DNA from 3 places in the Brenneria rubrifaciens genome. Region 1 is predicted to be linked to each of the others. Evidence: predicted binding sites of a transcription regulator. Region 1 holds the regulator's gene; each other region holds the start of a gene.
What was found. Region 1 encodes PurR, which represses purine synthesis genes. Its sites were predicted from a motif close to CANGCAAACGTTTGCNTG; they were not measured.

Region 1 (10,783 bases):
TTTAGCCATGCGGTTTGGTTTTCCACTTAATCTGGGGCACACTGCATGACAGCCATTGATATGAGTCAATTAGGGTATATCGCTCAATACCCGTTTTATTTACATCCTTTTTCAAGAGGCAAGCGCCGTATGTTTACTGGTATTGTTCAAGGCACCGCGCCGGTGGTGTCCATTGATGAAAAATCAAATTTTCGTACGCATGTGCTTAAACTTCCACCCGAACTGCTGCCGGGGTTGGTCCCAGGGGCGTCAGTGGCGCACAACGGCTGCTGTCTGACGGTGACATCGCTAGCGGGCGACTGCGTCAGCTTCGATTTGATGAAAGAAACATTGCGGTTGACCAACCTTGGCGAAGTGAAGGCAGGCGATCGCGTCAATGTCGAACGGGCGGCAAAAATAGGTGATGAGATCGGCGGACATGTTATGTCCGGGCATATTATCTGTACGGCGGAGGTGGTGAAAATTCTGGTATCGGAAAATAATCACCAGATCTGGTTTCGCCTGGCCGACGAGTCGCTGATGAAGTATGTGCTGCACAAAGGTTTTATCGGTATTGACGGGATCAGCCTGACGATTGGCGAGGTCACCCGCAGCCGTTTTTGTGTGCATTTGATCCCGGAAACGCTTAACCGTACCACGCTGGGGCAGAAGCGGCTGGGACATCGCGTGAATATTGAAATCGACCCGCAAACTCAGGCGGTGGTGGATACCGTAGAGCGCGTGTTAGCCAGCCAACAGACGCCCGTGTCCGCCAGCGAAGCGTAACGGTATTTCACCAGCCGTTGGGAGGGGCTTTCCGGCGGCTTTCAGCAGACAGGACTAGCGCGGAACGCGTAATCCCCCTTCAACGCCATTTGAACTGAAAAGTATCTGCCAGAGCTGGAGATTCCGTGCCCGGAAAGCGCCTGCGCAGGCATTCAGATAGTAACCGAACATACGGCGGAAACGTGCGGAATAACGTGAGGCAAGATAAGGCCAGCTTTGCTGGAAGCGCTCATGCCACGCCATCAATGTGCGGTCGTAATCGGCGCCGAAATTATGCCAGTCTTCCATTACCAAGTAGGACTCGCTGGCCTGTGCAATATGACGCACGGAAGGAAGACAGCCATTGGGGAAAATATATTTGTCCGTCCAGGGATCGAGCTGCGAGTTGGTTTGATTCGCGCCGATGGTGTGCAGCAGAAACAGACCGTCAGGCTTGAGATTCTGACTGACGACGCGAAAATAGGCGTCATAATTGCGCGGACCGACATGTTCAAACATCCCGACAGACACGACGCGATCAAACTCATGGGTGAGGTCGCGGTAATCCTGTAGCAGAATGGTGACGTCCAGATCTTTGCAGCGCTGCTGAGCCAACTTTTGCTGTTCGCGGGAAATTGTCACGCCGCAAACGGATACGCCATAACGACGGGCGGCAAATTCCGCCAATCCACCCCAGCCACAACCGATATCCAGCAGCGTCATTCCAGGTCTGAGCTGGAGTTTTTCGCAGATCATTTGCAGTTTGTCTTCCTGTGCCTGCTCCAGCGTTGCCGCTTTTTTCCAGTAAGCGCAGGAATACTGCATGTAGGGATCGAGCATCAGTGAAAACAGATCGTTGCCCAAATCATAGTGCTCTTCACCAACAATCCACGCGCGTCTCCTGGATTGCAGGTTCATCAAACGAGATGCGGCGATGTGTAAGATGTCTCTCAGGTGGCGGGGCAGTTTTTTATCAAGTTTGGCGAGCAGCACGCGATGGAAAAACATATCCAACTGGTCGCACTCCCACCAGCCATCCATATAGCTTTCACCCAGCCCTAATGAGCCTTCGCGCAACACGCGTTTAAAGAATTCTGGATTTTTCACTGTGATATCAAATGGACGCGAACCATTGATTTTGATATCCGCCATACTCAGCATTTCATGCACTATGTGGAACCAGGATGCGTTATGGCTATCCAGTTCCTCTATATATGATGAACTCATAACCTCTCCCTACCTTGGGGTCGATAACGCGCCGCAAGGAAAACATAGACAATATTCACCCACGTTTGATACCAGTGGTAAATACTTATCGCCTATTCTCTGAATCGTCAGAGAAAAATGAAGAAGAAAAGCCGGTACGCAGCTACGTAGGGGCACTCATCATTGAGATAAATTCCGCAGCATCCGTTTGCGCGCAAAATTAAGGATAGTTGAAGAAAGCAAAATGCAGTTTTTGTAAAAATCGTATTCAGTTTATGACTGCTTCAGCCTGGGGACAAGTATAAATTGGCTGAAGCAGTGTCACGGAAAGGACGGCGGATGCCTGAGAGAAGACATTATCCGATATCAGGCGTGATGAGGGCGATCGCAGAAAGGGCCATCAACCACGGAACGGCGCTCAATCAGCGTCGGGTGGACTTCGATAACCTGTGCGTCCTCCCGTTTGCTGGTGATACGGTCGAGCAGCATTGAGAATGCGGATTGTCCCAGACGCTCTTTAGGCTGGTGGATCGTGGTCAGCGCCGGCGTGAAAAAGCGGGCATGGCGAACATTATCGTAGCCAATGACCGAGATATCCTGCGGGACACGCAACCCCAACTCGTCCGCCGCGCAGATCGCGCCCATCGCCATGATGTCGCCACCGCAGAAAACGGCGGTTGGGCGATGCTTCCGCGCCAGAATCTGATGCATTGCTTTATAGCCGGATTCCGGCTCGAAATCGCCCTGAACGATCCACGCGTCACGCACAGGAATATCCGCGTCTTTCAGTGCCTTCAAAAACCCCAGATAGCGGCCGCTGCCGGTGTTACGCTCCTGACTGCCGGGAATGGCGCCGATGTCCCGGTGGCCGCGTTGGATGAGGTAACGGCCTGCCATATAGCCGCCTTCAAAGGCATTATCAATGACGGTATCGGTAAAATCACTGTGCGCCTGTCCCCAATCCATGACCACCATCGGAATACTGCGATAGTCTTTCAACATGGTGAGTAATGCGGGAGGATACTCCGCACACATTACCAGCAGGCCGTCCACGCGCTTTTGGGCCAACATGGAAAGATAGGCGCGCTGTTTGTCGAGGTTGTTGTGTGAATTACACAGAATTAGCGTATAACCTTTGGCATAGCAGCTGTTTTCCACCGATTCGATAATCTCGGCAAAATAGGGCGCTTCACTTGACGTTGCCAACAGCCCGATGGACTTGGTGTGATTGACTTTTAGACTGCGGGCGACAGCGCTGGGTGAATAATGTAACTCTTTAATCGCCGCACTCACGGCTGCCCTGGTTTCTTCGGCGACGAAACGTGTTTTATTAATCACGTGCGATACGGTGGTGGTGGAAACGCCCGCTCGTTTTGCCACATCTTTGATCGTTGCCATCTAAAAATGACTCCTGACTTACCTGTTACCGTCGTAGGTAGTGTTAATCGTTTGCCTGCGTGTGAAGTTCTTCTTCCCGGCGAAAAAACCGGATTCAGTAGAGAGTGCCGAATATTATACCTGAGGGGAACAAGGTTGACGTTTCGACCAGGACGCAGCGCTACCCTGAGCCGCGGATTTTGTCCGATTTGCCACGAAAGGGGAAGCAGTAATTTATACTATTAGTGCGGCATAGGAACGAGATTTTTCATTCAACTTATGGAAGAATCGGCAGAGTTATCGGGTTGTGGTTTTAAACTATCGTTTGATGTTGAATCCCCAATCAAGGACACGCCTTTCTTCTCATCATTTGCCGTCATAGATAAAGGAGAGACTTATGGATACAGATCTTAAATTGTCATTACTGACAACCGTTGCTGCGCTCGCCATGATCATGGTATTCAGCTTTATCGCCGTATTGAACTGATTGGCGCTTACCTGCTCACTTGTTTCGCCGGTGCGTCTGTTTAAACGCGTTTTGGCGACTCAAAGCGTGTCTGAGTACAGACAGGGAGAAGGGGGGCGAGAGATAAATTCTTAGAACGTGACCTTTATTTTGTCTCTGTATTAAGTGGCAAAAAACAAAGCCACACAAAAAATGGCGTTTTTTTGTCGCTACGGCCCTCGGTACAATATAATTGAATAGATCGCGCTGTAATGGCTCATCTGACAGAGGCCCGTGGTTAATGCATCTGATGTTAGCCATCTTATTAAGGTTTGAGGAAGCAAGAGAATGACGACAACGACAATTGAAAAGATTCAGCGTCAGATCGCTGAAAACCCGATTCTGCTGTATATGAAAGGTTCTCCTAAATTGCCGAGTTGCGGCTTCTCTGCACAGGCAGTACAGGCGTTGTCAGCATGTGGCGAACGTTTTGCCTATGTCGATATCTTACAGAATCCAGATATTCGCGCCGAATTGCCCAAATACGCCAACTGGCCGACTTTCCCACAGTTGTGGGTGGATGGGGAACTGGTCGGCGGCTGTGACATAGTGATAGAAATGTATCAGCGTGGCGAATTACAGCAACTGATTAAAGAAACGGCTGAGAAACACAAGTCTCAGCCGGAAGATCGGGAATAAAACCAACGGGTGCATCGTGCACCCGTTTTTTGCCTAGCTTGCTTTAGACTCTGCTTCTGAGGCATTCTCATCAACGACTACAGGCCATCCCCCCAGACGTTTCCAGCGATTCACCAGCTCACAAAACAGCAACGCGGTTTGATGAGTATCATAGAGCGCCGAGTGCGCTTGGCTTGAGTCAAACTCGATACCGGCGGTAATACAGGCTTTGGCCAACACCGTCTGCCCCAACACCAACCCGCTTAATGCGGCCGTATCGAAGGTGGCGAAAGGGTGGAATGGGTTGCGCTTCAGGCTACAACGCTCGGCCGCCGCCATCATAAAACTATGATCGAATGTTGCATTGTGCGCGACGATTATCGCCCGGTTGCAACCCTGATCTTTTATCCCTTTGCGCACCACTTTGAAAATTTCATGCAAGGCGTCATATTCTCTGACCGCGCCGCGTAAGGGGTTGCTGGGATCAATGCCATTGAATGCCAGCGCAGCAGGTTCCAGAATGGCGCCTTCAAAGGGCTCGACATGGAAATGTAATGTTTCATCCGGCTGCAACCACCCATCCGTGTCCATTTTTAATGTTACTGCAGCAACTTCCAGCAAGGCGTCGGTTTTGGCATTGAACCCAGCGGTTTCGACGTCAACCACTACCGGGTAAAACCCACGGAAACGGCTACTCAGGGCGTTCAGGTCATTTTTATCAGCCATTATTCTCTTAATCTTTAGCAAAATGCAGCGGGCATTATGGCAAATTTTGGCGGGAGATGCAGTACACCCTGTTTATTCGACGCGACGGCGCTCGTCGCAGCGGTAAAGGGCGAAGAGGAAGAAAAGCAGGTGCCGTTTTGACACCCGCCGTCCTATTAGCGGCCAATACCCTGGCCGACGTGTGAATCCTCGATCAATTCGATTTTATAGCCATCAGGATCTTCAACAAAGGCAATAATCGTGGTGCCGCCTTTGACCGGGCCCGCTTCACGAGTAACATTGCCACCGGCCTGCCGGATGCGCTCGCAGGTTGCTGCCACATCATCGACACCCAGTGCGATATGGCCGAAGGCGTTCCCCTGATCGTATTGCTGAACGCCCCAGTTGTAGGTTAATTCAATGACCGCGCTTTCACTCTCCTCGGCATAACCGACAAAGGCCAGCGTATATTTATATTCGGTGTTTTCGCTGGTACGCAGCAGACGCATACCTAATACATGGGTATAAAAGTCGATAGCGCGTTGTAAATCACCAACACGCAGCATGGTGTGAAGTAAGCGCATAATTTCCTCGATTGACTACTGTGATTACTATTGGGTAATGAGCACAAATAGAAAAGAAGTATAGCGTTGCTGGTCAGTTGAGTCCAAACCCTCGATCGCAAAGAGAAGTGACGATAAACATGTCGTTAAGTGAATTATGTGTTAAAACATTCGCTGGCAGGCGCGTAGGCGGCGTCTATCAGTTGGTAAACATTGACGCCGAAGCAGGAAAAACGTTCGAGATAACAATGACTACGTGATTATTTTCATCGTTACTGATTGCCGGGGCTTGCCAGCAGAAGCGAACGAGGCTTCAATAAAAGAGTTGTAGAAGGAGGTTAAGTGCCAGAGCAACTTGAACTCTTTGCTATCCCAAACCCTTGTCTTGGCGTTTGTCAGTCTGATGATCGTGGATATTGTCGCGGATGTTTTCGCAGCCGCAATGAGCGTTTTGACTGGGGGCGGATGAGTGATGTGCAAAAACAGGAAGTGTTGCGCCTGTGTCGGCAGAGAATCAAACGTCTACAGCGTACAGAAAAAATTGTATTACCAGTGGAACCGCCGCAGCCGTCTTTATTCTAAATGCTGGGGTGTCGCTGAATAAAATAAGCCTAAAATCATTTTTAAAAGACTTTTATTTGGTAGAATCCATTCAGCTACTATAATAAAAAGTCGTTTTTCTATTTTTCATAAATCAGAGTTGATTGCAATCCAGGGATATAACCTAGCAAGCTAATTATAAGGAGAAGTGATGGAATTGCCATTAGGATCTGATTTAGCTCGTCTGGTGCGCGTTTGGCGTGCATTAGTCGATCACCGATTAAAACCCCTGGAACTGACTCAAACGCATTGGGTGACGCTGCATAGCATTTATCACTTGCCGCCGGGTCAGTCACAGATTCAACTGGCCAAAGCGATAGGGATTGAGCAGCCTTCATTAGTAAGGACACTGGATCAACTTGAAGAAAAAGGCTTAATTACCCGGCATGTGTGCCCACACGACAGGCGCGCCAAGCGTATCATGCTGACCGAAGCCGCGGACCCGATAATTCGAGCGGTCAATGATGTAATTAGCCATACACGGAATGAAGTTTTATTTGGCATTACACCTGAACAGGTTGATGAATTAGCGCTGCTAATCGCACGACTGGAACAAAATATATTGGCATTGCATGAAAGCCAGACTTAGTTAAATCTGAGATGAAAGGATGGTTAGGCGAAAATTAAATCCCGGCAATACCACAAATCTATTATTGATAGGTTAATTACGGGACTTGATTATTGATGGCAATCACCACTTTGAGCGTGATTGCCATTAAGTATTAGCGAGGAGAAACAGTAATGTTACGGCCATTGCTTGCCATGGCTACACGCTGGCCTGCGCTGAATTTCGTGTCACCCTGTTTTTGAACGACCATAATGGTGCTGCCGTCATCCTTGCGAATTTCCAGCTCGACACCCTGAGTACGGTTTATAGCGCCCGTCGCACTTTGACCTGCTACACCGCCTGCCACCGCACCCGCGGCGGTAGCCAGACTTCGACCGGAACCTCCGCCGATGGTGTTACCCAGAAATCCACCTAGAACGGCGCCGCCAAGTGCGCCAATGACGTTGGAATCTTCACCGGCCTGAATTTGTACCGGACGCATTGAGACAATAGTACCGTACGTGACTGTCTGCACTTGTTTGGCTTCAGAGGCGCTGTAGACATCTCCTGAAAGCGTACTGGTATTAGCGCAACCAGCCAGTGTGATACCAGACAAGGTAACCACAAGCAAACGCTTCATCATATTAAAGACTCCTGTAATGGCAACAATGTCGGGAAGGCGCAACCTTACCCGACAAGTAATGTTATGCCTTTGAATTATGGTCTGGCTTAACGTCCCATTCCACTCTTTTTACGCTTTTTTGCAGAGTAAGAGGGTACGCCTTAACAGTAAGTAAACAGCGCGAAAATTTTGTTTAAGCGGTTTTTTGTAGCAAAAATTATCAATTTTTGATTTTTAAACAAAAATGTAACAGGTGTGGCAAAAACATAAAAAATTTCATAATCCAGCTTGTTAAAATGCTATTTTTGTCACAGTCAAATTTCCCGTCGCTATTGTGCTTTGCCCCGCAGGGGAAAAGGTTATGAAATGAGATCAGGCAGATACATCGGTGTGATGTCAGGAACCAGCCTCGATGGTGTTGACGTTGTACTGGCGGCAATAGATGAACACACCGTTGCGCAGCAAGCCAGCTATCGTCATCCGTTACCGCAGGATATCAAAAAAGCCATTTTGGACATGTGTCAGGGGCAAAAGGTAACGCTCTCTGCGTTGGGGCAGTTGGATACCCGTCTGGGGGTGCTCTTCGCTCAGGCGGTGCTGGCCCTGCTCAAAAAAACGGAGCTTGCCCCACAGGATATTACCGCTATTGGTTGTCATGGGCAGACCGTCTGGCATGAACCGAATGGCGAAGCGCCCTGTACGTTGCAGATCGGCGATAATAATCGAGTCGCCGCGTTGACTGGAATTACTACCGTGGGGGATTTTCGCCGCCGCGATTTGGCCTTTGGCGGGCAGGGGGCGCCATTGGTGCCCGCGTTCCATCACGCGTTGCTGCTTCACCCGGTTGAACGCCGTATTGTGCTGAATATCGGGGGTATCGCGAACATGTCGTTGCTGGTGCCGGGAGCCGTCGTTCGGGGCTATGACACCGGGCCGGGTAATATGCTGCTGGACGCCTGGGTCTGGCGTCATTGTGCCCAGCCTTATGATAAAGACGCGCAGTGGGCTATGACAGGGCAGGTTAATTCGTTGCTGCTGCGTCATTTGATGGCCGATCCCTATTTTGCACGGCGCGCACCGAAGAGCACCGGGCGCGAATACTTTAATATGGGTTGGCTGGAGCGAAAACTGGCCGGTTTGCCACCGATATCACCGCAGGACGTTCAGGCCACGTTAACTGAACTGACCGCCGCGAGCGTGGCGGATCAAGTGTTGTTGATCGGCGGTTGCGAGCGCCTGCTGGTGTGCGGAGGCGGTGCCAGAAACCCGCTGATCATGTCCAGGCTGTCTGCGCTGTTACCGGGTATTGAAGTCAGCGCCACCGATGAGTTTGGCGTCAGCAGCGATGATATGGAAGCATTGGCTTTCGCGTGGCTGGCTTCACGAACGCTGTCCGGGCTGCCCGGCAATTTGCCCTCGGTTACCGGCGCCAGTCAGGAAACGCTGCTTGGCGCGATTTATCCGGTGGTGGTGGATTAACCGGATTTAACTAAGATTCATTTGATCGCCTATTGTTAAAATGGTGTTATGGAATGGGGTGTTACCGCGCGGTATCCATTTTGATAACACCAAAAATTTTTACTTACACCAATGACAATAGGAGATAAATAATGAAACGCGTGCTGATGGGGACAGCGCTGGTTCTGTTAAGCGGATGTGGCTACTTCACTCCTGAACAGACGGTTGAAACGTTTCACTATCAGTGTGGCACCATGCCGCTGACGGTCACGATGCAGACTGGAGAAAAGTCGTCATCACAGGTAAGTTTCCTGCTGGATGGCGATCGACATCATTTACCTCAGGTCATATCCGCTTCGGGGACAAGATACAGCGACGGGACCTATACTTTCTGGAGTAAAGGCAATCATGCCTTTATTCAACGTGGCGAGCGCGTCATTGTTGATGACTGTATATTGAACTAACGTTCCATCGTCATCGTGTTTCTGCTATGCAGGTTTCACTCTTGGCATTGAACACGGTGGCGCGAACGTTGCTTCCGGCACCGGACGAGCGCGTTGCTGATTGAGATTTTTTGGTCGCGGGCGCAAAATGAGATTTACAACCCGCTTCTGAATCCGATATTGCTACAGCAGGACACAATGACACAGGACAGCATACCTTCCGGCAACACACCTCTTGTCCAGGACGCCGATATCGCCAACTTGCGCCGTGAATATACGCGTGGCGGGTTGCGTCGGCGCGATCTGACCGATAACCCAATGGACTTATTCGAGCGCTGGCTGAAACAGGCTTGTGATGCAAAGCTGGCAGATCCAACGGCCATGTCGGTTGCTACCGTTGACGAGCAGGGGCAACCTTACCAGCGCATCGTGTTATTAAAACATTACGATGAAAAAGGCCTGGTGTTTTACACCAACCTCGGCAGTCGCAAAGCGCGGCATCTTGCGCACAATCCCCGGATCAGTCTGCTCTTTCCCTGGCATATGTTGGAGCGGCAGGTGGTGGTATTAGGACGTGCTGAGAAGCTGTCGCCGTTGGACGTACTCAAATATTTCCACAGCCGTCCCAAAGACAGTCAGATTGGCGCCTGGGTTTCCCGACAGTCCAGCCGCATTTCGACACGCGGCGTGCTGGAGAGCAAATTCTTTGAGCTCAAACAGAAATTCCAAAACGGTGAAGTTCCGCTGCCCAGCTTCTGGGGGGGCTTTCGCGTTACGATAGAGTCAATGGAGTTCTGGCAGGGGGGCGAACACCGTCTGCATGACCGGTTTCTCTATCAGCGGCTGGGCGACGGCTGGCAGGTCGATCGTTTAGCGCCATGATCTTTAAATATCCTCGTTAAACTCTGGCGCTCCTGTCGTGGGCGCTTTATCCTATGCTGTTTCGCGCCATCTGGTTATTTGGGCCGACATGGGCGATTAACCTGATGTTTAAGCTCAGGATTTTTAACGAGGCGATCGTGCCGATATCAATAAGCGTGGCATATCACACTATATTTTGCATAAAAAATGGAGTTATCGATGGCGAGTAGTAACCTGATTAAACAACTGCAAGAGCGGGGCTTGATTGCCCAGGTGACGGATGAGGACGCGTTGGCGGAGCGACTGGCGGAAGGGCCGATCGCACTGTATTGCGGTTTCGATCCCACTGCTGACAGCTTGCATTTGGGGCATCTGGTGCCGCTGCTCTGCCTGAAACGTTTCCAGTTGGCGGGTCACAAACCCGTTGCGTTGGTAGGGGGAGCGACCGGTCTGATTGGCGACCCAAGCTTCAAAGCGACAGAACGTAAGCTGAACACGGCGGACACCGTCAATGAATGGGTTGAGAAAATCCGC
Region 2 (10,783 bases), 2.0 Mb from region 1:
TCTTCCGCGCAGGCCGACTCGACCAGTGAGCTATTACGCTTTCTTTAAATGATGGCTGCTTCTAAGCCAACATCCTGGCTGTCTGGGCCTTCCCACATCGTTTCCCACTTAACCATGACTTTGGGACCTTAGCTGGCGGTCTGGGTTGTTTCCCTCTTCACGACGGACGTTAGCACCCGCCGTGTGTCTCCCGTGATAACATTCTTCGGTATTCGCAGTTTGCATCGGGTTGGTAAGTCGGGATGACCCCCTAGCCGAAACAGTGCTCTACCCCCGAAGATGAATTCACGAGGCGCTACCTAAATAGCTTTCGGGGAGAACCAGCTATCTCCCGGTTTGATTGGCCTTTCACCCCCAGCCACAAGTCATCCGCTAATTTTTCAACATTAGTCGGTTCGGTCCTCCAGTTAGTGTTACCCAACCTTCAACCTGCCCATGGCTAGATCACCGGGTTTCGGGTCTATACCCTGCAACTTAACGCCCAGTTAAGACTCGGTTTCCCTGCGGCTCCCCTATTCGGTTAACCTTGCTACAGAATATAAGTCGCTGACCCATTATACAAAAGGTACGCAGTCACCCCCCATTAAGAGAGGCTCCCACTGCTTGTACGTACACGGTTTCAGGTTCTGTTTCACTCCCCTCGCCGGGGTTCTTTTCGCCTTTCCCTCACGGTACTGGTTCACTATCGGTCAGTCAGGAGTATTTAGCCTTGGAGGATGGTCCCCCCATCTTCAGACAGGATGTCTCGTGTCCCGCCCTACTCATCGAACTCACCGTCTGTGCCTTTTCGTGTACGGGGCTGTCACCCTTTGTTGCGCGACTTTCCAGACGCTTCCACTAAGGCACAAACTGATTCAGGTTCTGGGCTTCTCCCCGTTCGCTCGCCGCTACTGGGGGAATCTCGGTTGATTTCTTTTCCTCGGGGTACTGAGATGTTTCAGTTCCCCCGGTTCGCCTCGTTTGACTATGGATTCATCAAACGATGATGCACTAGTGCACCGGGTTTCCCCATTCGGGTATCGTCGGGTATTACGGCTCATATCGCCTTGCCGACGCTTATCGCAGATTAGCACGCCCTTCATCGCCTCTGACTGCCTAGGCATCCACCGTGTACGCTTAGTCGCTTAACCTCACAACCCGAAGGTGTCTTTGATTCTTCAAAGCCTCTTCGCGCCGTGATTATTGAGAGACTCTGATGCGACCGCCTTTTTATCGCTAAAGACTCATGCCGCCGCATCGTTTCAATTTTCAGCTTGTTCCAGATTGTTAAAGAGCAATATCGCAAACCCTGACTATCGCTAGTCAGTTTTAAGATAAAAGATAAGCATGAACACTTACTGAAGACCCCCGCTTTCACCGGAATGGTCGGATGCGCTGGCGTCCCCTAGGGGATTCGAACCCCTGTTACCGCCGTGAAAGGGCGGTGTCCTGGGCCTCTAGACGAAGGGGACACGACACCGTACTTTGTTGACGCTTTTGCTCGTTATTTTCATCAGACAATCTGTGTGAGCACTTCACTCAATCCGCTCTGCTGGTAAGGAGGTGATCCAACCGCAGGTTCCCCTACGGTTACCTTGTTACGACTTCACCCCAGTCATGAATCACAAAGTGGTAAGCGCCCCCCCGAAGGTTAAGCTACCTACTTCTTTTGCAACCCACTCCCATGGTGTGACGGGCGGTGTGTACAAGGCCCGGGAACGTATTCACCGTAGCATTCTGATCTACGATTACTAGCGATTCCGACTTCATGGAGTCGAGTTGCAGACTCCAATCCGGACTACGACGCACTTTATGAGGTCCGCTCACCCTCGCAGGCTCGCTTCTCTTTGTATGCGCCATTGTAGCACGTGTGTAGCCCTACTCGTAAGGGCCATGATGACTTGACGTCATCCCCACCTTCCTCCGGTTTATCACCGGCAGTCTCCTTTGAGTTCCCGACCGAATCGCTGGCAACAAAGGATAAGGGTTGCGCTCGTTGCGGGACTTAACCCAACATTTCACAACACGAGCTGACGACAGCCATGCAGCACCTGTCTCAGAGCTCCCTAAGGCACAACCTCATCTCTGAAGTCTTCTCTGGATGTCAAGAGTAGGTAAGGTTCTTCGCGTTGCATCGAATTAAACCACATGCTCCACCGCTTGTGCGGGCCCCCGTCAATTCATTTGAGTTTTAACCTTGCGGCCGTACTCCCCAGGCGGTCGACTTAACGCGTTAGCTCCGGAAGCCACGGTTCTGGACCACAGCCTCCAAGTCGACATCGTTTACGGCGTGGACTACCAGGGTATCTAATCCTGTTTGCTCCCCACGCTTTCGCACCTGAGCGTCAGTCTTCGTCCAGGGGGCCGCCTTCGCCACCGGTATTCCTCCAGATCTCTACGCATTTCACCGCTACACCTGGAATTCTACCCCCCTCTACGAGACTCCAGCCTGTCAGTTTTGAATGCAGTTCCCGGGTTAAGCCCGGGGATTTCACATCCAACTTAACAGACCGCCTGCGTGCGCTTTACGCCCAGTCATTCCGATTAACGCTTGCACCCTCCGTATTACCGCGGCTGCTGGCACGGAGTTAGCCGGTGCTTCTTCTGCGGGTAACGTCAATGAAAAAGTCTCTTAAACCTTTCCCCTTCCTCCCCGCTGAAAGTGCTTTACAACCCGAAGGCCTTCTTCACACACGCGGCATGGCTGCATCAGGGTTTCCCCCATTGTGCAATATTCCCCACTGCTGCCTCCCGTAGGAGTCTGGACCGTGTCTCAGTTCCAGTGTGGCTGGTCATCCTCTCAGACCAGCTAGGGATCGTCGCCTAGGTGGGCCATTACCCCGCCTACTAGCTAATCCCATCTGGGTTCATCCGATGGCGTGAGGCCCGAAGGTCCCCCACTTTGGTCTTGCGACGTCATGCGGTATTAGCCACCGTTTCCAGTGGTTATCCCCCTCCATCAGGCAGATCCCCAGACATTACTCACCCGTCCGCCGCTCGCCGGCAAAGTAGCAAGCTACTTCCCGCTGCCGCTCGACTTGCATGTGTTAGGCCTGCCGCCAGCGTTCAATCTGAGCCATGATCAAACTCTTCAATTTAAGAATGGTTTGATTCGCTAAGTGAATAGCTTTGCTCAAAGAATCAATAACTGTTTATTCGTAATGAATTTACTGTCAGTCACTCTTCAAGACTCGGTATATCTTTGAGATACGGTCTTGTGAGTGCCCACACAGATTGTCTGATTAAATTGTTAAAGAGCGGTGCCGCATTATCCTGCGGCGCGGGCCGCATAATCTACGCGGTTCCGCTGTAAAGTCAAGCGATTGATGCCCGACTTCCTATCTTCCCGATAACCGCGTTGCCGCCGTTCCCGGGTCAGTGGAGGCGCATTATAGGGACTTCTGCGCCAGCCGCAATAGATATTTTGCATAAAAATGACCGTTTGCTGTATTCCACAGCAAAACCCTGCTTTATACCCTGTTTTGCACAAACTTATCCACAGAGTGGATACTAATTAAAATTAGACGAGCATCGCGCAAACGTTTTCGCTACAATTCTCCCGCCCAAAAACCACCACATTTTTATGAACGCTAACTGAATTTTTTCTTTATCTCGCAATAATTGCTCAATATATGAAGAAAAAGACGATATTCACGTAACGTTCTTTAATGACTACCCAAATCCAAGGGATAAAATCATCATGCAACAACGTCGTCCTATCCGCCGCGCTCTGCTCAGCGTTTCTGACAAAGCAGGCATTGTCGAATTTGCTCAGGCTCTGTCCCAACGTGGCGTCGAGCTTCTTTCTACCGGCGGCACAGCGCGTCTGCTGGCTGATGCAGGCATACCGGTAATAGAGGTATCAGACTATACCGGTTTCCCGGAAATGATGGATGGACGCGTTAAAACCCTACACCCAAAGGTCCACGGTGGCATTTTGGGGCGTCGCGGTCAGGATGATGCGATCATGGCGCAGCACGACATCAAACCGATTGATATGGTCGTCGTTAACCTTTATCCCTTTGCCCAAACGGTGGCCCGCAAAAACTGTACGCTGGAAGATGCCGTCGAAAATATTGATATCGGTGGCCCAACCATGGTTCGTTCGGCCGCCAAGAACCATAAAGATGTGGCTATCGTGGTCAAGAGCAGCGATTACCACACCATCATTAATGAAATTGATGCCAACGATGGATCGCTGACTTATGAAACCCGCTTTGATCTGGCTATCAAAGCATTTGAACACACCGCAGCCTACGACAGCATGATCGCCAACTATTTCGGTACGTTGGTTCCTGCCTATCATGGTGAGAATGACAAGCCGTCAGGCCGTTTCCCCCGTACGCTGAACCTGAACTACATCAAGAAACAAGACATGCGCTATGGGGAAAACAGCCATCAGCAGGCGGCTTTCTATATAGAAGAGGATGTGACAGAGGCATCCGTCGCAACCTCTCAGCAATTACAGGGCAAAGCGCTGTCCTATAACAATATCGCGGATACCGACGCCGCGCTGGAATGCGTGAAAGCCTTTACCGACGCAGCCTGTGTGATTGTGAAACATGCCAACCCCTGCGGTGTAGCGATAGGCGGCTCTATCCTTAATGCTTACGAACGCGCTTATAAAACCGATCCAACCTCGGCTTTCGGCGGCATTATCGCGTTTAACCGCGAACTGGATGAAGCAACCGCGCAAGCCATCATCAGCCGCCAGTTTGTGGAAGTGATTATCGCCCCTTCAGCCAGTGAAGCGGCATTAAAAGTGACCGCCGCCAAGCAAAACATACGTGTCCTTACCTGCGGCGAATGGCAGCAACGAATTCCCGGTCTGGACTTCAAACGTGTAAACGGTGGGCTGTTGGTACAGGATCGCGACTTGGGTATGGTTGATGCCTCCCAACTGCGTGTTGTGACCGAACGCCAGCCCAACGAGCAAGAATTGCGGGACGCGCTGTTCTGCTGGAAAGTGGCCAAGTTCGTCAAATCCAATGCGATTGTCTACGCCCGTGACAATATGACCATCGGCATAGGGGCAGGCCAGATGAGCCGCGTTTATTCCGCGAAGATCGCCGGTATCAAAGCAGACGATGAAGGTCTGGAAGTTAAAGGTTCCGCAATGGCGTCCGATGCTTTTTTTCCGTTTCGTGATGGTATTGACGCCGCAGCAACGATAGGCGTTACCTGCGTTATCCAACCAGGTGGCTCCATCCGTGACGATGAAGTTATTGCTGCCGCCAACGAACATGGCATCGCAATGATCTTTACCGGCATGCGCCATTTTCGTCATTAAGTTTGGAGCTGACTGATATGAATATTTTAATTATTGGCAATGGCGGTCGTGAACACGCACTGGCCTGGAAAGCGGCGCAATCAGCGCTGGCAGATAAAGTCTATGTCGCGCCAGGCAACGCCGGCACCGCGCTGGAGCCGTCACTGATTAATGCCGATATTGCCGCGACCGATATCCCTGCTTTGCTGGCGTTTGCGCAAGCAAACGACATCGGCTTGACCATTGTCGGCCCTGAGGCCCCTCTGGTTATTGGCGTAGTCGATGCATTTCGTGACGCGGGCCTGACGATTTTTGGCCCGACCCAAGCTGCGGCCCAATTGGAAGGCTCAAAAGCTTTTACCAAGGATTTCCTCGCCCGTCATAAAATCCCGACAGCCGAGTACCAGAACTTTACCGAAGTCGAACCAGCCTTAGCCTATGTGCGCGCCAAAGGCGCGCCTATCGTGATCAAAGCGGATGGTTTGGCTGCGGGTAAGGGGGTCATTGTTGCGATGACGCTGCAAGAAGCTGAAAATGCGATTCAGGATATGCTGGCAGGCAATGCGTTTGGCGACGCAGGCCATCGTATCGTGGTGGAAGAGTTTCTGGACGGTGAAGAAGCCAGTTTCATTGTGATGGTTGACGGTGAAAATGTTCTGCCGATGGCCACCAGCCAGGATCATAAACGAGTTGGCGATAAAGATACCGGTCCAAACACGGGTGGTATGGGCGCTTATTCTCCCGCACCGGTTGTGACCGGTGACGTTCATCAGCGAGTGATGGATCAGGTAATCTGGCCGACGGTCAAAGGGATGGCCGCCGAAGGCAATGTCTACACCGGATTCCTTTACGCCGGCCTGATGATTTCCGCCGATGGTCAGCCTAAAGTGATTGAATTTAACTGCCGCTTTGGCGATCCGGAAACCCAGCCTATTATGCTGCGTATGCGTTCAGATCTGGTTGAACTGTGTCTGGCGGCCTGTGGTGGCAAACTGGATGAGAAAGACTCTGTCTGGGACGATCGCCCATCATTAGGGGTGGTTATGGCAGCAGGCGGATACCCTGGCGATTACCCCAGCGGCGACGTTATTTTCGGTTTGCCGCAGCAGGATGCTGAAGACGGAAAAGTTTTTCATGCGGGCACTAAATTAAACGGCAAGGATGTTGTTACGAATGGCGGACGCGTTCTGTGTGTGACAGCATTGGGTGATACCGTTGCAGCAGCACAAAAACGTGCATACGAACTGGCGGCTGGCATTCAATGGCAAGGAAGTTTTTGCCGGAAAGACATCGGCTATCGCGCCATTGAGCGTGAGCAAGCCTGATACACGACAAGCCCGGAGAAATCCGGGTTTTTTTATCACCCCAAACCCAGCAGTGGATTATCACTATTCGGGGTTATAACAACTCAGCGTTATGACTGCACTTCTACCGGTTCCCGCTGGCAAACGTTCTCTTCCGCCATCAGCAGCAGTTGAACACCTTCAGGGCCTTCCAGCCATGCGACATTTAGCGTGCCATTGGCGGGCTGATTTCGCCGATCAATCCATTCACGTGTCGCACTGTCAAAATCGGGGCGGACACGCTTGCCATCACAGGTGATGACCTGCCCATTTTGCCATTTGCCTTGTTGCAGCAGAACGTTGCCCGCCCGCAGGACACCACTGAGTTCCAATATCCGTTTCGCATCAAACTGATACAACGCAATTTCATCATCGGGGATCTGCTCCCGCCGCTTCGCCAATTGACGTTGCATAAAACTCACCGTGCCGTCTTGCGCAAAGCGTATATGCATTTCATCTTTCTGCGCGCCCAGATAGGTTTTCTGGATTTCCCGTATCTTATCCTGCTGGTAGGCATAGCGCGTAATGACGGTATCCTCTCCCTGAAACGAACTGTAGACCGTCATCAGCGAGGTCGTGCTATCTTGAGCGTCATCTTTACGCCAGAGACGCACCACGCCGCGATCGGCGATATAACCGCTGGCAAACGTCGAAGGCGGATCAGTCCGACTGCTACAGGCAATGGTGATGGTAATTATCACGCCAACCCACAGCGGTCGCAGCAAAAGCAAAAGGGGCGAAATCGCCCCTCTGCTTAAACTCTTGACCTGCATGATCTTACTTAACAGCGTCTTTCAGCGCTTTGCCCGCAACAAATGCTGGCACGTTAGCGGCAGCAATTTTGATTTCTTTACCAGTTTGCGGGTTGCGGCCAGTGCGCTCGTTACGATGGTTGACTTTAAATGTACCAAAACCAACTAATTGTACTGCATCACCTTCTTTCAGAGACTCGGTAACCGCTGCCAGAGTTGATTCTAATGCCACTTTCGCTTGTGCTTTTGTCAGATCAGCTTTGTCTGCAATTACATCAATCAGTTGAGTCTTATTCATAAGTTATCCTTACAGTGTGTTTATCGCTTGCTAAGCATCGAGTGCGACGGATATGCAATAATAGCACTCTCATGCATACACGCACCGATAGCCACTTTTTTTACGCCCCCCAAATGTAGACCAGACAGGGTGCGGATGTGAAGCCTCAAGACACGCCATTTCAGGCCTTAAATCACGTTTTATCGCGTTATTGGTGCAAATTTATCCCGATATTACTGCTTCCCGCCTCACGCAGATCGGAACGCAGACCTTTAATCAATTCGATATCACGTTCTTCGCAGGCAGCCAACAGGCGGAAAATTTCCCACTGAATGTCCCACTCATCTTCAATGGCTGGCAAAACGTTCAGTTCTTCATCCGTCATCTCTTTGCCCGCGCGCGTCATTTCAAGCATAGCAACAGTGCGGATTGATGCTTCACTGATTGCGACGGCATGTTCCAACGTTTCACCGCTTAAACGAGAATGGATCAGTTCACCCAGCGCAATACAGGCGTCAATTGCCGGATAAACGCCATAAATATCAAAGTCGTCTGACGCCGGAATCGCCTCTTCCAGCTTTTCCAATTGATTATCAAAATTGACCTTTGCATCTTTAACCACCAGCGTTTCCCAAACGAGATCGAGAATACGGCGGTAGACCAACGCATCACCGAATGCTGTCTGGCGGCAGAACTCGTGGTAATTGGGATACATACGTTCGCAAAGGCATGCCATAAACGTGACATGCTGCCAGCTTCCCAGCTTTTCCAAACGCAAATGAATGGGATTACGTAACATTTTTATGCTCATCAAAGGCTATGGGCGGCAGTGTACCTGAAATTATCGCCACCCCCTATGCCTGAATTCCTAAAGTTTCTATAAAAGATTGAAGCCGCTGCCATCGCTGAAACGCCGGACGGTTAGAGGCCACCGCATCAGCCCAGCGCGTCGGCTCAGGTAGGCGATAACCCCGCGTACAGCGTTTGACCCACAGCAACGCGCTGTCCATACCGACCCGATGTCCCGTGGCCACAAATAGCGGATTACAACGCACCTTGCTGCGCCATACCCAGCCAATCTGTTCGCCTTTATCCATCAGGGGCCGCTGACTGCCCGCCGCCGCCTGCAACGGGTCAAAATGGCCGCACAGCCGGCTTTTCGCCACGCCAATCGTAGGAACATCAACCAGCAACCCGAAATGGCTGGCGACGCCCAAACGACGCGGATGGGAAATCCCGTGCCCATCGACAAAAATCAAATCCGGTTTCTGTTCCAAACTCCCCCAGGCAGCCAGCAGTCCGGGACACTCGCGAAAAGAGAGAAAACCAGGAATATAGGGCATCGTCGTACTGATACGCGCAATTTTATACTCTACCAGTTCAAGAGAAGGATATCGCATAATTGCAATCGCGGCCCGGGTCACCGCCCCTTGTTGCTCGAAACCGACATCCGCGCCCGCAATAAGCGCAGGCTGCTCAAACGGCAAATCGTCTTGATGAATAATCTCTGAAGCGCGGGCCAACTGCTCGGCCTTCAACCGTTGAGTATCAATCACCGGATCTCCTGCTTATTTACTGATGATAGGCGCGAGACAAGGCGTGTACCGCGTCAACGAAAACGCCGGCATGTTCTGGCGGTACATCCTGATGAATACCGTGTCCCAGATTGAATACATGTCCGCTGCCCTGACCAAACTCCGCCAGAATTGACGCCACTTCCTGTTCGATTCTAGCAGGCGGAGCATACAACATGGACGGGTCCATATTGCCTTGTAGCGCGACCTTATCGCCCACCCGACGCCGGGCATCGGCAATTTCGCTTGTCCAGTCCAACCCGATAGCCTCACAGCCGGTTGCCGCTATCGCCTCCAGCCACTGCCCGCCGCCTTTGGTGAACAGCGTGACAGGCACACGACGGCCTTCGTTTTCACGCTGTAGTCCATCGACGATCTTGTGCATGTATTGCAGGGAAAATTCCTGATAATCGCGACCGCTCAGTACACCGCCCCAGGTATCAAAAACCATCAGGGCCTGGGCGCCCGCCCGGATTTGAGCGTTCAGATAAAGAATGACGCTGTCAGCCAGCTTATCCAGCAATAAATGCAGCGTTCGCGGCTCCGCAAACATCATTTTTTTTATGATGGTAAAAGCTTTGCTGCTACCGCCTTCAACCATGTAGGTTGCCAGCGTCCAGGGGCTGCCGGAAAAACCAATCAACGGCACCGCTCCGGCAAGGCGGCTGCGAATGGTGCGTACCGCATTCATCACATAGCCCAACTCTTGTTCGGGATCGGGAACGGGCAAGTTGACGATATCGGCGTGGCGGGTGACCGGAAATTGAAAACGAGGGCCTTCTCCCGCTTCAAAATAGAGCCCAAGTCCCATGGCATCAGGGATGGTTAGAATGTCCGAAAACAGAATAGCCGCATCAAGGGGATAACGCCGCAGGGGTTGTAATGTGACTTCGCAAGCCAGCTCCGCGTTTTTACATAGCGTCATGAAATCGCCAGCCTGCATGCGGGTGGCTTTGTACTCTGGCAGATATCGCCCCGCCTGACGCATCATCCAGACTGGCGTTACGTCGACAGGCTGGCGCAGCAACGCCCGCAAATAGCGATCATTTTTCAGATCAGTCATGTCATTTTCCTTTCGGCACTATGATGCTTATTGTAGTTACTGATTATCCGAGTGAGGGGGTTACATATTCGCCGCCGTTCTCACGCCAGGCGCGGCACAACACGACCGTATCCTCAATAAGACGGCGGGCCACCGTTCCAGGCGGAGGTAAAATCGGTAGCCGATCATACCGGAACCAGGCGGCGTCACGTAGCTCTTTCGGGTCGTGCCTGATATCGCCCCCCGCATAATCTGCCATGAACGCCATCATCAGGGAGTGGGGGAAAGGCCAGGGTTGAGAACTGATATAGCGTAAATTCTTAATCTGAATCTGACTCTCTTCCATTACCTCACGCGCCACCGTCTGCTCCAACGTTTCGCCAACTTCGACAAAACCAGCCAGTACCGTGTACATATTGCCCCGATGACGATGGTGTTGTGCCAGCAGAATCGCGTCACCGCGACGGATCGCCACAATGATACAGGGCGCAATCTGCGGATAATAACGTTCCTTGCAGCGTTGACAGAGGCACGCCAGCTCGGTTTT
Region 3 (10,783 bases), 1.0 Mb from region 1:
TCGCGGCCTGATATTCCAGATAAAAATTGCCAGGCGCGATTTTCACCGACGACAGTGACGGGCAGAGACGGCCCGTCATAAAAAAGCCCGCCGATGCGATTCACCTGCGGGCTTTTCGTTTACTGAAGATAATGAAACCAGGGTAACGGATTATTTACGTCGCCAGATCGTTCCCTGCGGCCCGTCTTCCAGAATGATACCGAGCTCGTTCAATCTATCGCGGGCCTGATCCGCCAACGTCCAATCTTTGGCTGCTCTGGCGTCTTTACGCTGTTTGATCAACCCTTCAATTTCTCTGACTTGGTCGTCATTCGCCTGTGCGCCGCTTTGCAGGAAGACTTCCGGCTCCTGTCCCAAAAGACCAAGTACGTTAGCCAACTTGCGCAACGCCGATGCCAACTGATTCGCCGCATGCGGATCTTCCGTTTTAAGCCGGTTAACATCGCGCGCCATATCAAACAGCACGGAGTAGGCTTCCGGCGTATTGAAATCGTCGTTCATGGCTTCACGAAAGCGAGCTTCAAACGCGTCGCCCCCCTGTGCTGCCACGCGGCTATCCGTGCCACGCAGCGCCGTATATAAACGCTCCAGCGCCGAACGCGCTTGTTTAAGATTCTCTTCGCTGTAATTTAACTGGCTGCGGTAGTGACCCGACATCAGAAAGTAACGCACGGTTTCCGGATCGTAATAGGCGAGAACATCACGCACGGTAAAAAAGTTATTCAGCGATTTCGACATTTTTTCCCGGTCAACCATCACCATGCCAGAATGCATCCAAAAATTCACATAAGGCCCGTCATGCGCGCTACTGGACTGGGCAATCTCGTTTTCATGGTGCGGAAACATCAGGTCTGAGCCGCCGCCATGAATATCGAAATGCTCACCCAACTGTTTACAGTTCATGGCCGAACATTCGATATGCCAGCCTGGTCGACCTGCTCCCCACGGAGAAGGCCAGTGCGGTTCACCCGGCTTGGACATTTTCCACAGTACAAAATCCATCGGGTTACGTTTGACCTCGGTAATCTCTACGCGTGCGCCCGCCTGCAATTGACTGAGATCCTGGCGGGATAACGCGCCGTAACCCGGTGCGGTATCTACCGAAAACATCACGTCGCCGTTTGAGGCGACATAGGCATGGCGGCGTGCAATCAGTTTTTCAACCAGCGCAATAATTTCGGCAATATGGCGAGTCGCACGCGGCTCCGCATCCGGACGCAAAATATTCAGCGCATCAAAATCAGCATGCATTTCCGCAATCATTCTGCTGGTCAGTTGCTCGCTGGTTTCACCGTTCTCCGTCGCGCGCTTGATAATTTTATCGTCAATATCGGTGATATTTCGCACATATTTCAGTGAGTATCCCAAATAACGCAAATACCGGGCCACCACGTCGAACGCCACAAAAGTACGCCCGTGACCGATATGGCACAGGTCATAAACGGTGATCCCGCACACATACATCCCCACTTGACCAGCGTGGATAGGTTTGAATTCCTCTTTTTGGCGACTCAGCGTATTAAAAATCTTTAGCATCGGGGCATTCCAGGTGTTCGCAGGATAGGTGAATCATCGTTCGCTGTCAGCGTGAATAGCATCAATATGCTAAGGGCCTCGCAACCCTAACGGCGTATTGAAACCTGAACCCCCTTCTATTGCAAGACTGATACGGCGGAATAAGCAGATAATTGACAAGGGATAAAAATAATCAGGCCCGGAATCATCCGGGCCTGATCGATCCTGAACAATGTGATATCAGCGCCAGCGCGGGTTTGACATCACCGAGTATTTGCCACAACCGAGGAAGGCAATCGCAATACCGGCAAAGAAGAACACCGCCGCTGGTTCAACGGCCCATGCCCCGGTTTTCGCCAGCATGGTGAAACCGGCCGGGTTCGACAAGAGAACGGCAACAAACATGGTGAAGGAGAAAATCAATGCCGAAGGCCGGGTCAGAATCCCCAAAATCATCAGCACGGGAGTAATCACTTCACCAACATACACGCCATATCCAACAAAGGCCGGCACACCCGCCGCCGTGAGCATGCCTTTAATGCCGTCAATACCGCTGTGTATCTTGTGCCATCCGTGGAGCAACATCAGGATACTGAACGACGAACGAAGCAACAATTTTCCGAAATCGGGTTTATCTAATACTCGATTAATACTGTTCAGCATAACTCACCTGTCTATTTGCGCTATTAAGAGGAATAAGAATCATTCTCAGATTAATCCATGTCACAACCAAAGAAAAGGCCCTGCTGACTCGGCCAGCCAGTTATGTTATAAGGGCGCTCTTGATCGTTCACCGCGTTCGGTGAATAGCATTCTCTTTAATTATGGCTATCTGGGGTTCATTACTATGATTACGTTGCATACCAACCACGGCGATATCGTTATCAACACCTTCGCAGATAAAGCGCCGGTTACCGTAGAAAACTTTCTGAATTACTGCCGTAGCGGTTTTTACGACAACACTATTTTCCACCGCGTTATCAATGGGTTTATGATCCAGGGTGGCGGTTTCGCACCGGGAATGGAGCAAAAAAGCACCAACGCGACAATTAAGAATGAAGCCAACAACGGCCTGAAAAACACCCGCGGCACACTGGCGATGGCGCGTACCAACGATCCACATTCTGCCACGGCGCAGTTTTTTATTAACGTCGTCGACAACGACTTTCTGAACTTTCGCACGGAACGTGCCGATGGCTGGGGCTATTGCGTCTTTGCTGAAGTCACCGAAGGCATGGACGTGGTTGATAAAATTAAAGGCGTCGCGACCGGCCGCAGCGGTATGCATCAGGATGTGCCCAAAGAAGACGTGGTGATCACCCGCGTAACCGTCGGCGAGTAATCCCGGCAGACTATGGCGACGCTGTTTATTGCCGATTTGCATTTGAATCTTCACGAGCCGGCGATTACCGCCGGTTTTCTGCGTTTTTTACGTCATCAAGCCGTGAACGCGGATGCGCTTTATATTTTGGGCGATCTGTTTGACGCCTGGATCGGCGACGACGATCCGCAACCGCTGCACGCGACCGTTGCCGATGCCTTGTATGAACTGCATCAACAGGGTATTCCCTGCTATTTCGTACACGGCAATCGTGATTTTTTGATCGGCAAGCGCTTTGCCCGGCAAAGCGGGCTAACCCTGTTGCCCACGGAAACGGTGCTCGACCTGTATGGCCGGCAGGTGCTGATTTTACATGGCGATACGCTGTGTACCGACGATCCCGCGTACCAGACTTTCCGACGCCGGGTGCACAATCCTTTCATACAGCGCCTTTTCCTGCTTTTGCCCCTGCGCCTTCGACTCAACGTCGCTGAAAAAATGCGCTCAGCCAGTCGTAACGCCAATCAGCATAAATCCCCGCTGATTATGGACGTGAATCCTGAAGAGGTTATCCGCCGACTCCAGCACTATCAGGTTAACACCCTGATCCACGGCCATACCCACCGCCCGGCGATTCATCAGATCGTCAACGATCGCGTTAAAGCGCAACGTGCCGTGCTGGGCGCCTGGCACCATGAAGGCTCAATGATTAAAGTGACCGCGCAGGACATTGAACTGATCGTTTTTCCGTTGTGACGTGTCTGGTCAGTTAATGCTTTTCTTGCCATTAAGTTACGCCATTATCACGTCTGCGCTCTGCCGCCCAGCCATACGCAACCGTTTTCCTCGCCATAAGGTCATGGTATGCTCTACGCCCTCAACGCCAGAGCACCGTCTATCTGGCCGACGCACCGCTTATTCCGCGTCACGAACATGTAAAATCACAGGAGCTTTACAGGCATGTCATCCAACGTTGCCCCGGCTAAAATCGCCATCGTCATGGGTTCAAAGAGTGACTGGACCACCATGCAGTTTGCGGCAGAGATTCTCACCACGCTGAATATTCCTTTTCATGTTGAAGTTGTCTCCGCCCACCGCACACCCGATAAACTGTTCAGTTTCGCTGAACAAGCCGCCCGGAACGGTTTCGATGTGATTATCGCCGGCGCAGGCGGCGCGGCGCACTTACCGGGTATGCTGGCAGCCAAAACGCTGGTTCCCGTACTGGGAGTGCCGGTGCAAAGCGCCGCCCTGAACGGGGTTGATAGCCTGTATTCGATTGTTCAGATGCCACGCGGTATTCCAGTCGGTACGCTGGCTATCGGCAAAGCCGGCGCCGCCAATGCCGCACTGCTGGCCGCACAAATCCTTGCCTTGCATGATAGCGCCATCGCCACGCGTTTGGCTGACTGGCGGCAGAGCCAAACCGATGAAGTGCTTGCTAACCCCGATCCCCGGGAGGAAGCATGAAACCGGTTTGCGTGCTCGGTAATGGTCAACTGGGAAGAATGCTGCGTCAGGCTGGCGAACCTTTGGGCATTGCCGTTTATCCGGTGGGTCTGGATGCGGAACCGGAGTCTGTTCCGTTTCACAACAGTGTGATCACCGCCGAAATCGAACGCTGGCCGGAAACCGCGCTGACGAGTGAACTGGCCGCGCACGCCGCGTTCGTCAACCGTGACATTTTCCCGCGTCTGGCCGATCGCCTTACACAAAAACAGCTGTTGGATGCGCTGAGTCTGGCGACCGCCCCCTGGCAATTACTTGCCAGTGAGGAAGAGTGGCCGCATATCTTTGCCACTTTAGGTGAACTGGCTATCGTCAAACGCCGCGTGGGCGGTTACGACGGCCGAGGTCAATGGCGTTTGCGCGAAGGTGAACAAGACACGTTGCCCACCGACTGCTACGGCGCATGCATTGTTGAACAAGGCATTAACTTCTCCGGTGAAGTGTCATTGGTTGGCGCGCGCAACGCTCATGGTAAATGCGTGTTCTACCCGCTGACGCACAATCTGCATGAGGATGGCATTCTGCGCGCCAGCGTGGTTCTTCAACGGCCGATGCCTCAACTCCAGCAACAGGCCGAACAAATGCTATCGGCGATTATGAGCGAACTGGATTATGTGGGCGTCATGGCGATGGAATGTTTCATTGTGGGCGATCGCCTGCTGATCAATGAACTCGCGCCGCGTGTACACAACAGTGGACACTGGACGCAAAATGGCGCATCCATCAGCCAGTTTGAACTGCATCTGCGCGCCATTCTGGATCTGCCTATGCCAACGCCGGTGGTCGGCACCGCATCGGTAATGGTCAACCTTATCGGCAGCGCCGTGAATCTCGACTGGCTCTCGTTGCCACTGGTGCACCTGCACTGGTACGAAAAAGAGGTTCGTCCGGGGCGGAAAGTGGGACATTTGAACCTACAGGCTCAGAATAACGTTCAGCTTCAGCAAACATTGCAATCGCTGGCGGCCATGTTGACGGATGAATACCAAAGCGCTCTGCGTTGGGCGCAGGAAAAACTGTCTGCTGAATGAATCGCCCCGCCTCCAGGCAACGGATTTATCGTCTGTCTGGAGCATAAATAAATTTTTCTGTGTGACATCCTACTATTTGATGTTTATTATTCAGGCGATATTTTTAATAAAAGGCTTATTGCAGGTTATTTTTTACCCATCAGACATCAAATAAAGTATCAATTAAGAACGATTAAAGAGCGTTGAAATAAAGTATCAGAATTGATATTTCAATTTCCGAAAAAATTCTTTAGAATAATGACTTTTAATTCATTCACGTTATTGTCGCAATATTATTGTTTGACCCTATCAATATAGAATGCAGCCCTCGAAACAGTATTCGTTCATCGAAATAATTATATGTTTTGTTCATTTCTTATCCCTGTCGCGGCAACTTGCCGGTACTGGAATTTTTATATCTGTGTTCAATAAGGAGAAACTAACATGAGCACAATTCATGATAACAGCCACATTTTAGCGCGTGCTTCGGGCTGGCGTAAAAGCGATACGGTGTGGATGCTGGGCCTCTATGGTACGGCCATTGGCGCCGGTGTACTCTTTTTGCCGATAAATGCAGGGATTGGCGGTCTAATCCCATTAATTATTATGGCGATTATTGCTTACCCAATGACCTATTATTCCCACCGCGCTCTATGTCGATTTGTATTATCCGGCAAAAAAGGCGATGAAGATATCACCGAAGTTGTTGAAGAACATTTCGGCGTTGGTGCCGGTAAATTAATCACCCTGCTCTATTTTTTTGCCATTTATCCAATTCTTCTGGTTTACAGCGTTGCGATTACCAATACGGTAGATAGTTTTATTACCCACCAACTTCATCTGCCTTCACCGCCAAGAGCGGTGCTATCGTTAATATTAATTCTTGGCCTGATGTTCATTGTTCGCTTTGGCGAAGCCATGATCGTTAAGGCGATGAGTATTCTTGTTTATCCGTTCGTCGCCGTATTAATGACGCTGGCGTTATATTTGATCCCCCATTGGAATACCTCGATTTTTGAAAATGTTTCACTGGCGAAAAATGTTACTGGCAATGGTTTGCTGGCGACGCTGTGGCTGGCGATTCCTGTGATGGTTTTCTCCTTCAACCACTCACCGATCATCTCCTCTTTCGCCGTTGCCAAACGTAAAGAATACGGCGACAAAGCCGAGGAGAAATGCTCACGCATTCTGTCTTACAGCCACATCATGATGGTGCTGACAGTGATGTTCTTTGTCTTCAGTTGCGTATTGAGCCTGTCGCCTGCCGAACTGATGGAAGCCAAAATACAAAATATTTCCATTCTGTCTTATCTGGCTAACCACTTTAATAATCCAATCATGGGTTATCTGGCGCCGGTCATCGCCACTATCGCAATTTCCAAATCTTTCCTCGGTCACTATCTCGGCGCAGGCGAAGGCTTTAACGGCATGATCGTCAAATGCCTGCGCAGCAAAGGCAAAACCCTCTCCGCCACTAAACTGAACCGTATCACGGCGCTGTTCATGCTGATCACCACCTGGGGGGTCGCCACACTGAATCCAAGTATTCTGGGTATGATCGAAACCCTAGGCGGCCCGATTATCGCCTGCCTGCTATTTCTGATGCCGATGTATGCCATTCAGAAAGTGCCGGCAATGAAAAAATACAGCGGCCAAATCAGTAACGCTTTTGTCACCATCATAGGGCTAATCGCCATCAGCGCGATCGTTTACAGCCTGTTTGGTTAATGCCATTCCGCTCTGATTGGCTTATTTCAACGCCGGTACGCAACGCAAACTACCGGTGTTTTGAAGAAAGCCGCTATGGTCGGCGTATTTGATATGTTCAAAATTGATATCGGTCCATCCGGTTAACATACCGTGGGGCCGATGAAAGCTGGCAAAATGTCTACGGACGCTCTGATCGGCAAATTGCTTATTTCATCGGTGACGAGCATCGTGGTGGATGTGTATGGCTCACAGTCCCTGAAACAGGCCAAGGCCGCCATACCGATATCGCCATTATCGTGGGACTGGCGTGTAAGCTGCCGGAAAGCGTCGATGCGGCGGGTTGGCGATTAGCGTTGTGCTGTCGAATAAACCGCTCGCAGTTTATCAACGGTTTTTTAAATGACACGGACAATTGGCGACCTGCGTCAATTATCTTGATCCGCCAAAAAAATAAAATACGGCTTAACCAAAGCGCCCGGTAATATAATCTTCCGTTCCCCGTTGGGAAGGGGAGGTAAATAAATCGTCCGTCTGATTATATTCTATCAATTTCCCCTGATTGATAAACGCGGTGTAATCGGAAACGCGCGCGGCCTGCTGCATATTATGGGTTACCAGCACCAGCGTAAAATGCTGCCTGAGTGCGCCGATCAGTTCTTCAACCACCAGCGTTGAAATAGGATCGAGCGCCGAGGTAGGCTCGTCAAGCAGTAAGATTTCCGGTTCAATGGCAATGGCGCGGGCAATGACCAACCGCTGCTGCTGACCGCTGGAAAGCGTTAATGCGTTATCGCCCAGCCGATCTTTTACTTCATGCCACAACGCCGCCGCACGCAACGCCTGCTCCACCGCTTCATCCAATAAACGGCGATCCCGCAGCCCCTGTAATCGCAGGCCGTAAATAACGTTTTCATAAATGGATTTAGGAAACGGATTGGGGCGCTGGAACACCATGCCCACCCGACGGCGCAGCACCGCGACATCCAGTTGAGGATCGTTTATCGGCATGCCATGCAGCCAGATATCTCCTTCCGTCCGGCAGTTATCGACCAGATCGTTCATGCGGTTGAAGCAACGCAGCAAAGTCGACTTGCCACAACCGGAAGGGCCGATCAGCGCCGTCACCTGATTTTTAGGAATCCGCAGTGAAATGTCGTTCAGTGCCTGTTTCGTGCCGTAAAACAGATTGAGATGCTCCACGGCCAACGCGGTCTGCTCATCGCTTAGCTGGTGAACATCCAACGGCGGCAACCTTTCCCTCTGCGTCTTTAACCTCATAACCTCGCCTTACATTCAGAATGACAGCGTACGATATTTTTCGCGCAACACATGGCGTATGCCAATCGCCGCAAGATTCAGCCCAACCACAATCAAGACCAGCAACAACGCGGTGATATAAACCAACGGCCGCGACGCTTCCACATCGGGGCTTTGAAAAGCCAGATCGTAAATCTGAAAACCAAGATGCATAAACTTCCGCTCAAGATGAAGGTAAGGAAAAATATCATCAACCGGCAATACCGGTACGGATTTTACTACGCCCACCAACATCAGCGGCGCCGTTTCACCCGCCGCGCGCGCCACGGCAAGAATCAGCCCGGTGAGCATAGCGGGCACCGCCATCGGCAAAACCACATGCCACAGCGTTTCCGCTTTGGTCGCGCCGAGCGCCAGCGAACCATAACGCACCGACATCGGAATGCGCGATAACCCTTCCTCCGTGGCGACAATCACCACCGGAAGCGTAAGCAATGCCAGCGTCAAGGAAGCCCACAATAGGCCGGGGGTGCCAAACGTCGGGCTGGGCAATCTCTCGGAATAGAAGAGCTGATCCAGCGTACCGCCTATAAGATAGACAAAAAATCCCAGCCCGAAGACGCCATACACAATGGACGGCACGCCAGCCAGATTGACTACGGCGATCCTTACCCAGCGCGTCAGACTATTTTTACCGGCATATTCGTGTAAATACACCGCGGCCACCACCCCCAGCGGCATGACGATGATCGACATCAGAATCACCATCAACACCGTGCCGAAAATTGCCGGTAACAGGTGCCCCGAACTGTTACTGTCGGGCGAATAGTAGGTCAGCATGTACCCGACCTGCCGCCCCCAGTGCCGGAGTTTATCGCCCAGCCCCATCGCGTTGGGATACCAGGCCTGCTCAATGTCTTTCAACGGCACGAAATAAGCCGTTCCTTTGGCATCACGCAGTTGCACCTCGTCACGGTTGATTTGCTGATTCAGTAGGCTCAATTGCTGTGACAGTTCATCAAAATGCCGCCGCAGTTCAATTCGTTCGGCGTTCAGGCGGGCCTGCGCCTGACTATCCAGCGTATTTTCCCGCTGTCGTTGCTTTTCTTCCAGACGCAACTTCTCAAACTGCTGATTCAGCTGTTCCATATCGCCAAGTCGAATCGATTGCGCCATCGCCAGCAATTCCTGAACCTGACTCACTCGACGCTGAAAGGTGCCTGGCAAGTCATTGGCCAGCATCGGCTGCCCATCCTCCAGCATGCCAGCCAAATAGCCATAGGCCATGTCGTTGCCGGCGCGTTTAATCGCCAGCAAATCGGCTGGTTTACGCATACTGGCGATATCGCGGGATAACAGCGTACGAAAGCTTTGCCGGTAGATTTCGCGCTGGCCGATTTTAATCAAATAGCGCGTTTCGGATTTTCCTGCCTGCACCGGCAATCCCGCATTGCTGAGCTGCTCTGGCGACAGGGTTTGCTCCCCGTAAATTTCGCCGATCAGCGCCCTCGGCCCGCCTGAACCGTCCGATAGGGTTTCACTCTGCGCAATACTGTCTTGCAAGGTGAATAGCCATACGGGTTGCGGCCACAAATAACGCATCCCCTGACCGACCAGCAGGACGAAAATGGTTAGCATTGCCAGCAGGCTGATACTGATGGACGACGCGGTCAACCATATCCACGGCCTGCCGGAACGTAACCAATACCTCACGCGTTTTCTCCTTCGTCACGATAGCGCTGGCGTAAACGCTGGCGAATCGACTCAGCCAGTGTGTTCACGATAAAAGTGAAGACAAAGAGTATCAGCGCGGTCAGAAACAGTACCCGATAGTGACTGCTGCCGAACGCCGCTTCCGGCATTTCAATGGCGATATTCGCCGCCAGTGAACGTAGCCCCTGAAGCAATCCTTCATCCATAATCGGGGTATTGCCCGTCGCCATTAGCACAATCATGGTTTCTCCCACGGCGCGGCCAAAGCCCAGCATCAGCGCCGCAAAAATCCCGGCGCTGGCAGACGGCAACACTACACGCCACAAGGTTTGCCACAGCGTGGCGCCCAGCGCCAACGATCCCTGACTCAACCGGGGAGGTACGCTGAACAACGCATCTTCAGCCAGCGAAAAAATCAGCGGCGTCAGCGCAAACCCCAGCGCGACGCCCACCACCAGCGTATTGCGCTGGACAAAACACTCCCCCAACCATTGGTACAAGGGCTGCCCCCATATCCACATGTCCAGTATCGGGGCAAGCCAACAGCCGAAAATCAGGGTCAGGAAAATGGCGGGCAGCAGGATCAAGGCATCCCACCCGGAGGGAAACTCGCGATGAATGCAGGCAGGAAGGCGTTCAATCAGCCAACCGCAGCCCAGTACGGTAAGCCCCCACAGCACCGGCATAACCAAAATGGCGGAAAGATAGGTTTCAAAATGAGGGGCCAGCCAGATGGCGGCAATCAGGC

Region 2: a site for PurR is predicted at 3,512-3,529, ahead of purH (bifunctional phosphoribosylaminoimidazolecarboxamide formyltransferase/IMP cyclohydrolase). Genes of this name have one in related genera too.
Region 3: a site for PurR is predicted at 3,667-3,684, ahead of purE (5-(carboxyamino)imidazole ribonucleotide mutase). Genes of this name have one in related genera too.

The regions. Positions count from the first base shown of each region.
Region 1 covers NZ_CP034035.1:1,689,181-1,699,963, forward strand. Annotated here, with positions in the region: gene EH207_RS07865 (riboflavin synthase subunit alpha) at 130-765, shown strand; gene cfa (cyclopropane fatty acyl phospholipid synthase) at 820-1,971, opposite strand; gene purR (HTH-type transcriptional repressor PurR) at 2,317-3,348, opposite strand; gene cydH (cytochrome bd-I oxidase subunit CydH) at 3,725-3,814, shown strand; gene EH207_RS07885 (Grx4 family monothiol glutaredoxin) at 4,121-4,471, shown strand; gene rnt (ribonuclease T) at 4,505-5,176, opposite strand; gene gloA (lactoylglutathione lyase) at 5,332-5,739, opposite strand; gene EH207_RS07900 (DUF1289 domain-containing protein) at 6,061-6,300, shown strand; gene slyA (transcriptional regulator SlyA) at 6,470-6,907, shown strand; gene EH207_RS07910 (outer membrane lipoprotein) at 7,041-7,508, opposite strand; gene anmK (anhydro-N-acetylmuramic acid kinase) at 7,854-8,966, shown strand; gene EH207_RS07920 (MliC family protein) at 9,098-9,409, shown strand; gene pdxH (pyridoxamine 5'-phosphate oxidase) at 9,587-10,270, shown strand; gene tyrS (tyrosine--tRNA ligase) at 10,469-10,783, shown strand, end outside.
Region 2 covers NZ_CP034035.1:3,664,717-3,675,499, forward strand. Annotated here, with positions in the region: rRNA gene EH207_RS16350 (23S ribosomal RNA) at 1-1,130, opposite strand, end outside; tRNA gene EH207_RS16355 (tRNA-Glu) at 1,376-1,451, opposite strand; rRNA gene EH207_RS16360 (16S ribosomal RNA) at 1,536-3,077, opposite strand; gene purH (bifunctional phosphoribosylaminoimidazolecarboxamide formyltransferase/IMP cyclohydrolase) at 3,680-5,269, shown strand; gene purD (phosphoribosylamine--glycine ligase) at 5,287-6,573, shown strand; gene EH207_RS16375 (DUF1481 domain-containing protein) at 6,663-7,364, opposite strand; gene hupA (nucleoid-associated protein HU-alpha) at 7,369-7,641, opposite strand; gene EH207_RS16385 (YjaG family protein) at 7,829-8,419, opposite strand; gene nfi (deoxyribonuclease V) at 8,475-9,176, opposite strand; gene hemE (uroporphyrinogen decarboxylase) at 9,193-10,257, opposite strand; gene nudC (NAD(+) diphosphatase) at 10,301-10,783, opposite strand, start outside.
Region 3 covers NZ_CP034035.1:2,698,727-2,709,509, forward strand. Annotated here, with positions in the region: gene ybcJ (ribosome-associated protein YbcJ) at 1-11, shown strand, start outside; gene cysS (cysteine--tRNA ligase) at 151-1,536, opposite strand; gene EH207_RS12315 (DoxX family protein) at 1,756-2,178, opposite strand; gene ppiB (peptidylprolyl isomerase B) at 2,363-2,857, shown strand; gene lpxH (UDP-2,3-diacylglucosamine diphosphatase) at 2,870-3,592, shown strand; gene purE (5-(carboxyamino)imidazole ribonucleotide mutase) at 3,797-4,306, shown strand; gene purK (5-(carboxyamino)imidazole ribonucleotide synthase) at 4,303-5,376, shown strand; gene EH207_RS12340 (HAAAP family serine/threonine permease) at 5,800-7,083, shown strand; partial or broken gene EH207_RS18415 (serine dehydratase beta chain) at 7,216-7,397, shown strand; gene pstB (phosphate ABC transporter ATP-binding protein PstB) at 7,528-8,343, opposite strand; gene pstA (phosphate ABC transporter permease PstA) at 8,359-10,035, opposite strand; gene EH207_RS12360 (ABC transporter permease subunit) at 10,032-10,783, opposite strand, start outside.